DNA from 2 places in the Aquisalimonas asiatica genome. Region 2 is predicted to be linked to the other one. Evidence: predicted binding sites of a transcription regulator. Region 2 holds the regulator's gene; the other holds the start of a gene.
What was found. The regulator FNR, encoded in region 2, switches genes on or off when oxygen is low (the NO sensors DNR and NnrR bind a similar motif). The targets are predictions, from matches to a motif close to TTGATNTANATCAA.
Positions count from the first base shown of each region.

Region 1: a site for FNR is predicted at 2,847-2,860, ahead of BMZ02_RS14515 (RrF2 family transcriptional regulator). Genes of this name have one in related genera too.

Region 1 is NZ_FOEG01000007.1:151,657-156,028, reverse strand. It holds gene BMZ02_RS14530 (cytochrome-c peroxidase) at 1-476, opposite strand, end outside; gene msrP (protein-methionine-sulfoxide reductase catalytic subunit MsrP) at 752-1,699, shown strand; gene BMZ02_RS14520 (ferric reductase-like transmembrane domain-containing protein) at 1,696-2,340, shown strand; gene BMZ02_RS14515 (RrF2 family transcriptional regulator) at 2,303-2,779, opposite strand; gene BMZ02_RS14510 (malate dehydrogenase) at 2,951-3,874, shown strand; gene BMZ02_RS14505 (histone deacetylase family protein) at 3,915-4,372, opposite strand, start outside.
Region 2 is NZ_FOEG01000001.1:166,326-170,697, forward strand. It holds gene ubiT (ubiquinone anaerobic biosynthesis accessory factor UbiT) at 1-377, shown strand, start outside; gene BMZ02_RS00840 (U32 family peptidase) at 369-1,265, opposite strand; gene ubiU (ubiquinone anaerobic biosynthesis protein UbiU) at 1,277-2,275, opposite strand; gene fnr (fumarate/nitrate reduction transcriptional regulator Fnr) at 2,345-3,121, opposite strand; gene BMZ02_RS00855 (Crp/Fnr family transcriptional regulator) at 3,270-3,950, opposite strand; gene mobB (molybdopterin-guanine dinucleotide biosynthesis protein B) at 3,947-4,372, opposite strand, start outside.

The sequences.
Region 1 (4,372 bases), on a different contig from region 2:
TTCTCTTCGTTCACCGGGTCGTCCTGGCCCGGGAACGCCTCGTCGAAACGCTCCGTGTAGGCCTCGAAGGACTCCAGCTGCTCGATCGCCTCGTCCAGGTCCATGGCCATTTCAATGGCATCCTCGATGGGGCCGAGTGCCTGGCCCTCGAGATCATCCTCACGGCCGTCCCAGAACTGCGAGTCCAGGAACCCGGAGTTGAGCACCGTCGGCGTGTTGCGCTTGCCGACCTGCCCCTGGTGACCTACTGCCTGGGGGATCCGGTCGGCCCAGCCGAGCGCGGGGTTGTGGCAGGTCGCGCAGCTGATGACACCACTCGAGGAAATACGCGGCTCGAAGAAGAGCATTTTGCCGAGTTCAATCTTCTCTTTCGTCAGGGAATTGTCCGACGGAATTGGCGGGAGAGCCGGCAATGGCTCGAATCGATCCCGGTACTCCGCATAGCCGTCATCATCGGCAAGACTCTGCCCGGCCATACCGAGTAACGATACGCCCGCAACGGCGATGATCCCGCGTCGCAGCACTCCTGAGGCTTTCACTCTACGCATGGCAGTTGCCCTCCGTTTGACCGTATGACCGACACGTCGGCACGGCTCACATTTGCTTGGACTCAAAATTAACCGCCCGGCGGCGCGGTGTAAAAACGTAATTCAACTACCGCTTTGCAGATGAATGATTCACTCAAAATACTGATTAATAATGACGGTCGTTTCCGGTGTAATGAGGCCAGCGTTCCGAACTCGAGGTCGTCATGCCTGTTTTCCGCTATCCGCAACCCAAACCCTCCGAGATTACGCCACAGAGGCTGTTCGAGCGCCGCCGCGAGTTCCTGCGCCGCTCGGCCGGATCGCTGACGCTGGCCGCCGTACCCGGCCTCTGGCCACTGGGGGCACAGGCATGGACCGGGCGTCTCGGCGACGCGGAGAGCACACCGTTCGCCACCGACGGTGACCTGACGCCCAAAGACGCCATCACCAGCTACAACAACTTCTTCGAGTTCGGCACGTCGAAGGACGATCCGGCAGAACACGCGCACAGGCTCAAGACCGACCCCTGGACCGTGACCATCGACGGTGAGGTGGAGAAGGCCGGGACATTCGACCTGGAGGATGTGCTCGCGCCCCATGCCTTCGAAGAACGGATCTACCGGCTGCGCTGTGTGGAGGCGTGGTCCATGGTCATCCCCTGGGTGGGCTTTGAACTGGGCGCACTGCTCAAGCGCCACGAACCCACCTCCAGGGCGAAATACGTGGTCTTCGAAACGCTCCACGACCCCGAGCAGATGCCCGGTCAACGGCGGGACATTCTCGACTGGCCCTACCGCGAGGCCCTGCGCATCGACGAAGCCATGCATCCGCTGACCATCCTCGCCGTGGGGTTGTACGGGGATGTGCTGCCCAACCAGAACGGCGCCCCGCTGCGGCTCGTGGTGCCGTGGAAGTACGGTTACAAGAGCATCAAGTCCATCGTACGCATTCACCTCCAGGAAGAGCGGCCCACCACCACGTGGGAGGCGGAGCGCCCCAATGAGTACGGGTTCTACGCCGTGGTGAACCCCGAGGTCCGGCATCCCCGCTGGCACCAGGCCACCGAGCGCCGGATCGGCGAATCCGGCCGCCGACGCACCGAGAAGTTCAACGGTTACGGCGATTACGTGGCCGACCTGTACGACGGTATCGACCTGAGCGAGCACCTGTGACCCGCCGAGGACGCGAGCACCGCCCGCGCACGGCCGGGCGGGGGCCGGCGCTGGCCCTGAAGACCGGAGCCGCGGTCTGCTGTGCGCTGCCGCTGTTCTGGCTGGCGTGGCAGTGGCACACCGGTGGCCTGGGCTTTGATCCGGCGGAGGCGGTGGTTCACACCCTCGGGCGCTGGGGGCTTGCCCTGCTGATTCTGACGCTGGCTCTCGGCACCGTCGCCCACGTGCTGCGCAGCCCAGGGCTGCTGACACTGCACCCGCTACTCGGCGTCGCCGCGTTCATGTACCTGCTGCTTCACGGTGCGGCCTGGTATGCGCTGTTCATGGGCGCGGACCTGGCGCTGATCCTGGACGAGCTGGCGGCCCTGCGCTATCTGCAGGTGGGCCTGCTGAGCCTGCTGCTGCTCATCCCCCTGTCGCTGACCTCGGGCCGGGAACTGAGCCGCCACTGGGGCTCCAGCCTGTGGCACTGGCTGCACCGTCTCGGCTACCTGGCCGCGGCTGGCGGCATCACCCACCTGTGGCTGGTCACCCGTGCGGACTACATCGTCCCCTGGCTGTACGTCGGCGCGTTCGCAGCCATCCTGTGCCTGCGCACGGGGTTCAGCGCCCGGATGCTCCTGCGCCGCTCGCAGTCGTAGACTCAAACCCCAGCAACGCCCCGAGCCGCTCCGGGTCGGCAAGCATGTCGGCCAGCGTGTAGCGGTCAAGCACGGCGTAGAAGGCGTCCATGGCTTCACCCATCGCGTGATGGAGCGGACAGTCCGGTTGCAGCGGGCACTCCCGGTCGCCGTTGGAATCCAGGCACGCGTTGACCTGATCCTGCCCCTCCGTGACCCGCGCAACATCGCCAAGGCGGATGTCACCGGGGCTTACTCCCAGGCAGACCCCACCATGCTTGCCGCGCGTGGATGCAACGAAACCGTTCTGCACCAGTTTCTGCATGACCTTCATCAAATGATTACGGGAGATGGCGTAGTCCTCGGCGATCCGGCCGATGGTCACGAGCTCCCCGCGGTCCAGCAGGCCCATGTAGATCAGGGCGCGGAATGCGTGATCCGTGTGTCGCGTCAGACGCATGATTTGCCTCGTTCAATGCTTGCAGACTATCTATTTCGATAGACTACACACCACCTCGATGAGCTAATTGATTTATATCAATAATGATCGAAGCGCCCCCAGAACCGGCCACCTTCGCCCACGTGCTGTGGCGGGCTATCATGGCGCCCTGACCTGCTGCCTGGAGCCCTCATGAAGATCGGCATCATCGGCACCGGCCGCGTCGGTTCGTCCCTGGCCTACACGCTGGTCACGCGCGGCCTCGCCGAAGAGCTGGTGCTCTACAACCGCAAACCGGAAGTGGCCGTGGGCGAAGCGCTGGACCTTGAGCACGCGCTGGCGTTCACCCAGCGGCGCATGACAATCCGGGCGGGTGGCGTGGACGCCTTTGCCAACGCCGACGTGATCGCCCTGTGCGCCTCCCGCCCGCTGCCCGAGGGGGCGACCGACCGGCGCATGCTGGGGCCGCAGAACGTCGCCCTCAGCCGGGATCTGCTGCCGGCATTCGCCGCTGTGGCGCCGAACGCCCGACTGGTGATTCTCTCCAACCCCGTGGATGTGCTGACGTACTACGCCGTGGAGCACACCGGCTTTCCGGCCGAACGGGTTCTGGGCTGCGGCACGCTGGTGGACTCAGCCCGATTCCGGGCCATGCTCTCCCGGGAGATCGGCGTCAACCCGTCGGACGTGCGTGCTTACGTGATGGGCGAGCACGGACCGGCGCAGTTCCCGGTGATGACTTCGGCCCAGGCGGGGGGCGAACACCTGGCCGATACCCCGCAACGTCAGGCCATGTTCCGGGACGTGGTCAACGCCGGCATCACCATCCTGAAGAACAAGGGGTACACCAGCCACGCTGTCGCCATGGCGGGCTCGCTGCTGATCGAGGCCATCGCCTTCGACACCCGGCAGACGTTTCCCGTCAGCCAGCGTCTGAACGGCTACCTCGGGGAGCGGGACGTGGCCCTGAGCGTGCCGGCGGTGGTGGGTGCCGGCGGTGTGGAGAAGCTGCTGCAGCCGGAAATGAACGACAAGGAGCGACAGGCGTTCCGGGATGCAGCCACCAGCGTCCGCGATGCCATGCGCATGGCGCTGCAGGGAAGTCAGTCCATGTGAACACCCCGCGGACCGGGCAATCCGCGGGGCGTGACCGGGTTCAGCGCACGGCCTGCAGGCCGGAGAAGAACTGCCGCGTGTTCTCGGTCAGGCTCTCCAGGTGATACCCCCCCTCCTGCACCACCAGCACGGGCACGTCCACACCGCCGACCGTGCGCGCGAGGCGATTGAAGCCCTCGTGGGTGACCGCCACCTTGGCCTGCGGGTCGTGCTCGTAGATGTCGAACCCGAGTGTGACGATCAGCACATCCGGTTCATAGACCCGGATGCTGTCCATGGCGGTATGCAGATGATCGAAGAAGACCTGCTCCGGCGAGCCGTGGGGGATGGGCAGGTTGATGGTGTAACCGTAGCCGGCCCCTTTGCCGCGCTCGTCCTCGTGGCCGCTGACCACGGGGTAGAAGTTGGTGCTGTCCCCGTGGATGGAGATGTAGAGCGTGTCATCCCGGTCGTAATACAGCTCCTGGATGCCCTGACCGTGGTGCATGTCCGGGTCGA
Region 2 (4,372 bases):
TCCGGCAGCAGATCGCTGATGGCGCTCTGGATCTCCTGAGCGGGCGCGCGATCCGTATTGTTATCAGAGACCCCGATGTCAGCCTGCGCCTGACCCTGCGTGACGGTCGGATCGTCCCTGCGCCTGCGGGCCAGGATGCGGCCGCCACGGTGACGGCCTTCGCCGAAGATCTGGTGCTGGTCATGGCGCAGCGGGTGGATCCGGATACGCTGTTCTTTCACCGGCGTCTCGGTGTTCAGGGTGATACCGCCCTCGGGCTGGCGGTGAAGAATGTGCTCGACAGCGTGGATCCCGCCGAACTGCCGACGCCGGTGACCGCGCTCCTGCAGCGGGCGGCCGATCACGTGCCCGGGGACGTCGCCGGGGCGTCAGGATAGGGGAATGGGCTCCATGCCGGCGGCGCCGTACCAGTATCCGCCGCAGTCGTCGCCGTCCCGGGCAAGCGCCGTGGCGTCCTCACCGGCCATGGCCCGAGCCAGTGCATCGACCAGGTCCGGCGTCTCACTGATGTGCGGGCTGAGTCGCAGCAGGTCCGCCCCGGCCGCGGCCAGGCTCTGCCAGGCCGGCAGCAGATTGTGGATGCGGCCGGACTGGGTCTGAATGCCGTTGATGGTCAGGAACCGTTCCCCCTCCCGGGTGTTCACGGCGCGGCCGTCCGGGTCGTCGATACAGCGCAGGCCGCATTGATCCTTGGGCAGATCGTGGTGGCGTGCGGTGAAGCAGCGGGCGGACCAGGCCAGGGGCAGGCGTCCGTGAGCGAACACCTCGGTCTCCGGGCGCCGCGGCCCGGCGGCGTCCAGCAGGGCGCGCAGCGTTGTGCCATCCAGTTCCAGTGGCATCACCCAGCGCGTCATGCCGAGGTCGCGCAGCGTGAGCAGCGCCTGGCTGTTGTAGATGTTCAGAAAGGGCCCGCCCGTGAACGGCAGCCCCTGCTCCCGGAGAACCTGAACCGCCGCCATGTCGTTGGCTTCCACCAGGAACTCGCCGTTCCGACACATGCGGCGCACCATGCCCATCTCCGAGCGGGCCTCGATGAGGGTGAGGGTGGACAGCACCACCTCCTTGCCGGCGGCAGCCAGCTCCCGTCCCAGGGCGATCCAGTCCTCGGGGCGCAGCTCCCGGCGCTTGGCACAGACCGTCTCGCCGAGATAGACGCAGTCCGCGGCGCTCGCGCCGATACGCTCGTAGAACGCCAGGGTGTGTGCCCGTGGCCAGAAGTACTGGCAGGGGCCGATCGCGATACGCGGTTTCGTGGTGCCGGTCATGGTGGGCTTCCTCATTGCCAGGAGCGGCTGTAGGCGCCAAGTGTGGTCTGGCTCCCCTCGGAGAGCGCGGACAGCCGCGCCTGCTCCCCGGGCTCCGGCGTGTAGGCGTCGGGGGCGGCCAGGCAGCGGTCGATGGCCTGGCGCCAGACGGCCACCACCTGCCGGATGTAGCCCGGGCTGCGCTGCCGCCCCTCCAGCTTGATGGCGGTGATCCCGGCACGGTGGAGCGCCGGAAGCAGGTCCAGGGTGTTCAAACTGGTGGGGGGCTCCAGGGTGTGGTCGGTGCGGTCCGCCACGGTGAAGCGCCCCTTGCACAGGGTGGGGTATCCCGCTTTCTCGCCGGCTTTGAAGCGGTCGATGAGCACACCGTTGAGGCGCGAGCTCAGTGTGCCGTCCGCGGTTTCGTCCCAGCGCACGTGGCCGGCGGGGGAGCAGGCACCGGCGGTGTTGGGCGACTCCCCGGTGGCGTAGGAGGAGAGCAGGCAGCGCCCCTCGGCCATGATGCACAGGGAACCGAAGCCGAAGACCTCAAGCTCCACCGGGGCATCGGCGGCGATCTGCTGGACCTGGGCGAGGGAGAGCACCCGTGGCAGGACGGCGCGGCGGATGCCGAAGCACTCGTGATAGAAACGCAGTGCCTCGACGCTGGTCGCCGACCCCTGCACCGACAGGTGCCGTGGCAGGTTGGGGTGGGTTCGCGCGGCGTAATCCAGCAGGCCGATATCGGCCAGGATGATGCCGTCGACCCCCAGGGCGGCCGCCTGATCCACCGCCGAACGCCAGCGCTCCCAGCCACCCGGCTGCGCGTAGGTGTTCACCGCCAGCAGCACCCGTACGCCGCGTTTGTGCGCCTCGCTGATGCCCTGGGCAAGCTGGTCCGGTGAGAAATTGAGCCCCGGAAAGTGGCGCGCGTTGGTGGCGTCACTCAGCCCCGTGTAGATGGTGTCGGCACCGTTGTCGATGGCGGTGCGCAGGGCGGTTGTGTTCCCTGCCGGGCAGACCAGTTCCATAGTGCGCTCCCGTCCGAGGTGACCCCGGGGAGCTTGCCATCCTGGTGGGACGAACCGCCTTGATCCGGATCAAGAGTGCTTGGTCAGCCCGGCATTCTTCTCCATGGCGCTGGCGCCGCCGCCGGTGACCGCCTTGAGGGCGTCGAAGTCGATCAGCGAGATCTCGCGGCCATCGGCGGTAATCCAGCCGTTGTCCACGAAACGCCGAAACAGCCTGCTGGTGGTCTCCGGGGCCAGCCCGAGGTAGTTGCTCAGTTCGTGGCGGGACATGGGCAGGCGGAAGCGGATGGACGACAGCCCGCGCCGGGCGAAACGGTCCGACAGGCTGGTGAGCAGGATCGCCAGGCGCTGTTCGGCGGTACGTCGTGCCAGGGCGTGAAGCATCTCCTGCTCGTTGAAGATCTCCTTGCTCATGATCCGCAGCAACTGCCGGTTGAGGCCGGGGATGTCCGCGGAGAGGGTCTCAAGCTCCTCGAACGGGATCTCGCAGATGCTGGTGGTCTCCAGCGCCGAAGCCGTGGAGGGGTGTTCGCCGAAGCTGATGGCGTCCAGCCCCAGCAGCTCGCCGGGCAGGTGAAAGGCGGTGATCTGCTCTTCGCCGTCCTCGGAGATGGTCATGCTCTTGAGGGCGCCGGTGCGCACCGCGTAGATGGCGCCGAACGGCCGGCCCGAGCGGTAGAGGACGTCACCCCGGGCGAGAGGCTTGCGGCGCTCGACGATGCCGTCGAGGGCGTCCACGTCCTCGGTTTCCAGCGCCACGGGCAGGCACAGGTCACTCAGGCTGCAGGTGCGGCACGCTTCCCGGATCTGGCGAATGTTGGGGCGGTTCATGGTTTGTTCAGCCATCAGGACTCCTCCCACATCCTTGCAGTGTCCTGTTCTTGTCCCGGTCGAAGAATAGGGGGTCTGATCTCGCGTCGTAAACACCAGTGTAACCGTTCTGCATGGTTCCACATACGATTCGGTCTACGAGGTGCCTTGTTTCACGCTGTGGTCACGATAACGCGCGAAGGCCGTCCGGGTCATGTACGACCACTTCCCGGTGTCGCACCTCGAGCACCCCGCGGGCGTTCAGCTCGTGGAGAATGCGTGAGAGCGTCTCCGGGCTCATGGACAGGCGTGATGCGATGACGTGCTTCGGGGCGGGGAGTTGAACGGGGTCGCCGGGTTGCAGGCTGGCGCTGGCCTGGGTCAGCAGATAGCGGGCGACCCGGGGGCGGGACTGTTGCAGCGTCAGCTGGTCGATATCCTCGAGCCGGCTGTGCAGTCGCATGCTCAGATCGGCCAGCAGGGCCATGCAGGCATCGCTGTCGTTCCGGAGCAGCGTGCGGTAGTCGTCGCTGGGGATGCTCAGGACCTCGGCCGGCTCAAGAATCTGGGCGGTGACCGGATAGTTGCGGGCGTCCATGAACATCACCGCTTCGGCGAATGTCTCGCCGGGGCGTACCAGGTGCACGACCTTCTCCAGCCCCTCGGCGCTGTTGCGCGCGAGCTTGATCAGACCCTGCTCCAGCAGGAAGAAGTGGTGTGCCGGGTCGCCCTGGTGGAAGAGAATGTCACCGCTGTCGTGACGCACCCGGCGGACGCGTTTTGCCAGGCCGTCAAGCACCTCGCCGGGGAGGTGCCGGAAGAGGGGAGTGCTGCCCAGTGCCTGGCGAATGCCGTGGTCCGTCATCGTGCCCCCGCGATCTCCTGCAGGATGAAGCGCGCCACGCCGTCCGGGTCGTTCATGGACAGTCTTGGCAGCGTGGTCTCCAGCGGCTGGTCGTCGGCCGTGGCCACGGCGATGATGGCATCGTCATCATGGAACAGCGGCGGCCGGTCCCGTCCCGTCTCGCGCAGCAGCTCGATCTTGGGGAAACGCTCGTTGCGGAATCCTTCCACCAGCAGCAGGTCGACGCTGTCCTGGTCCAGGCGCGCGATCTCCTCCGCAAGCACCGGGTCCCGTTCCTGCTGCCGCTCCCGCATCAGTGCCCAGCGTTGACCGGAGGTGACGAGCACCTGGTCGGCCCCGGCCTTGCGGAGCTGGTAGCTGTCCTTGCCCGGGTGGTCCACGTCGAAGGCGTGGTGGGCGTGCTTGACCAGCGCCAGCCGCAG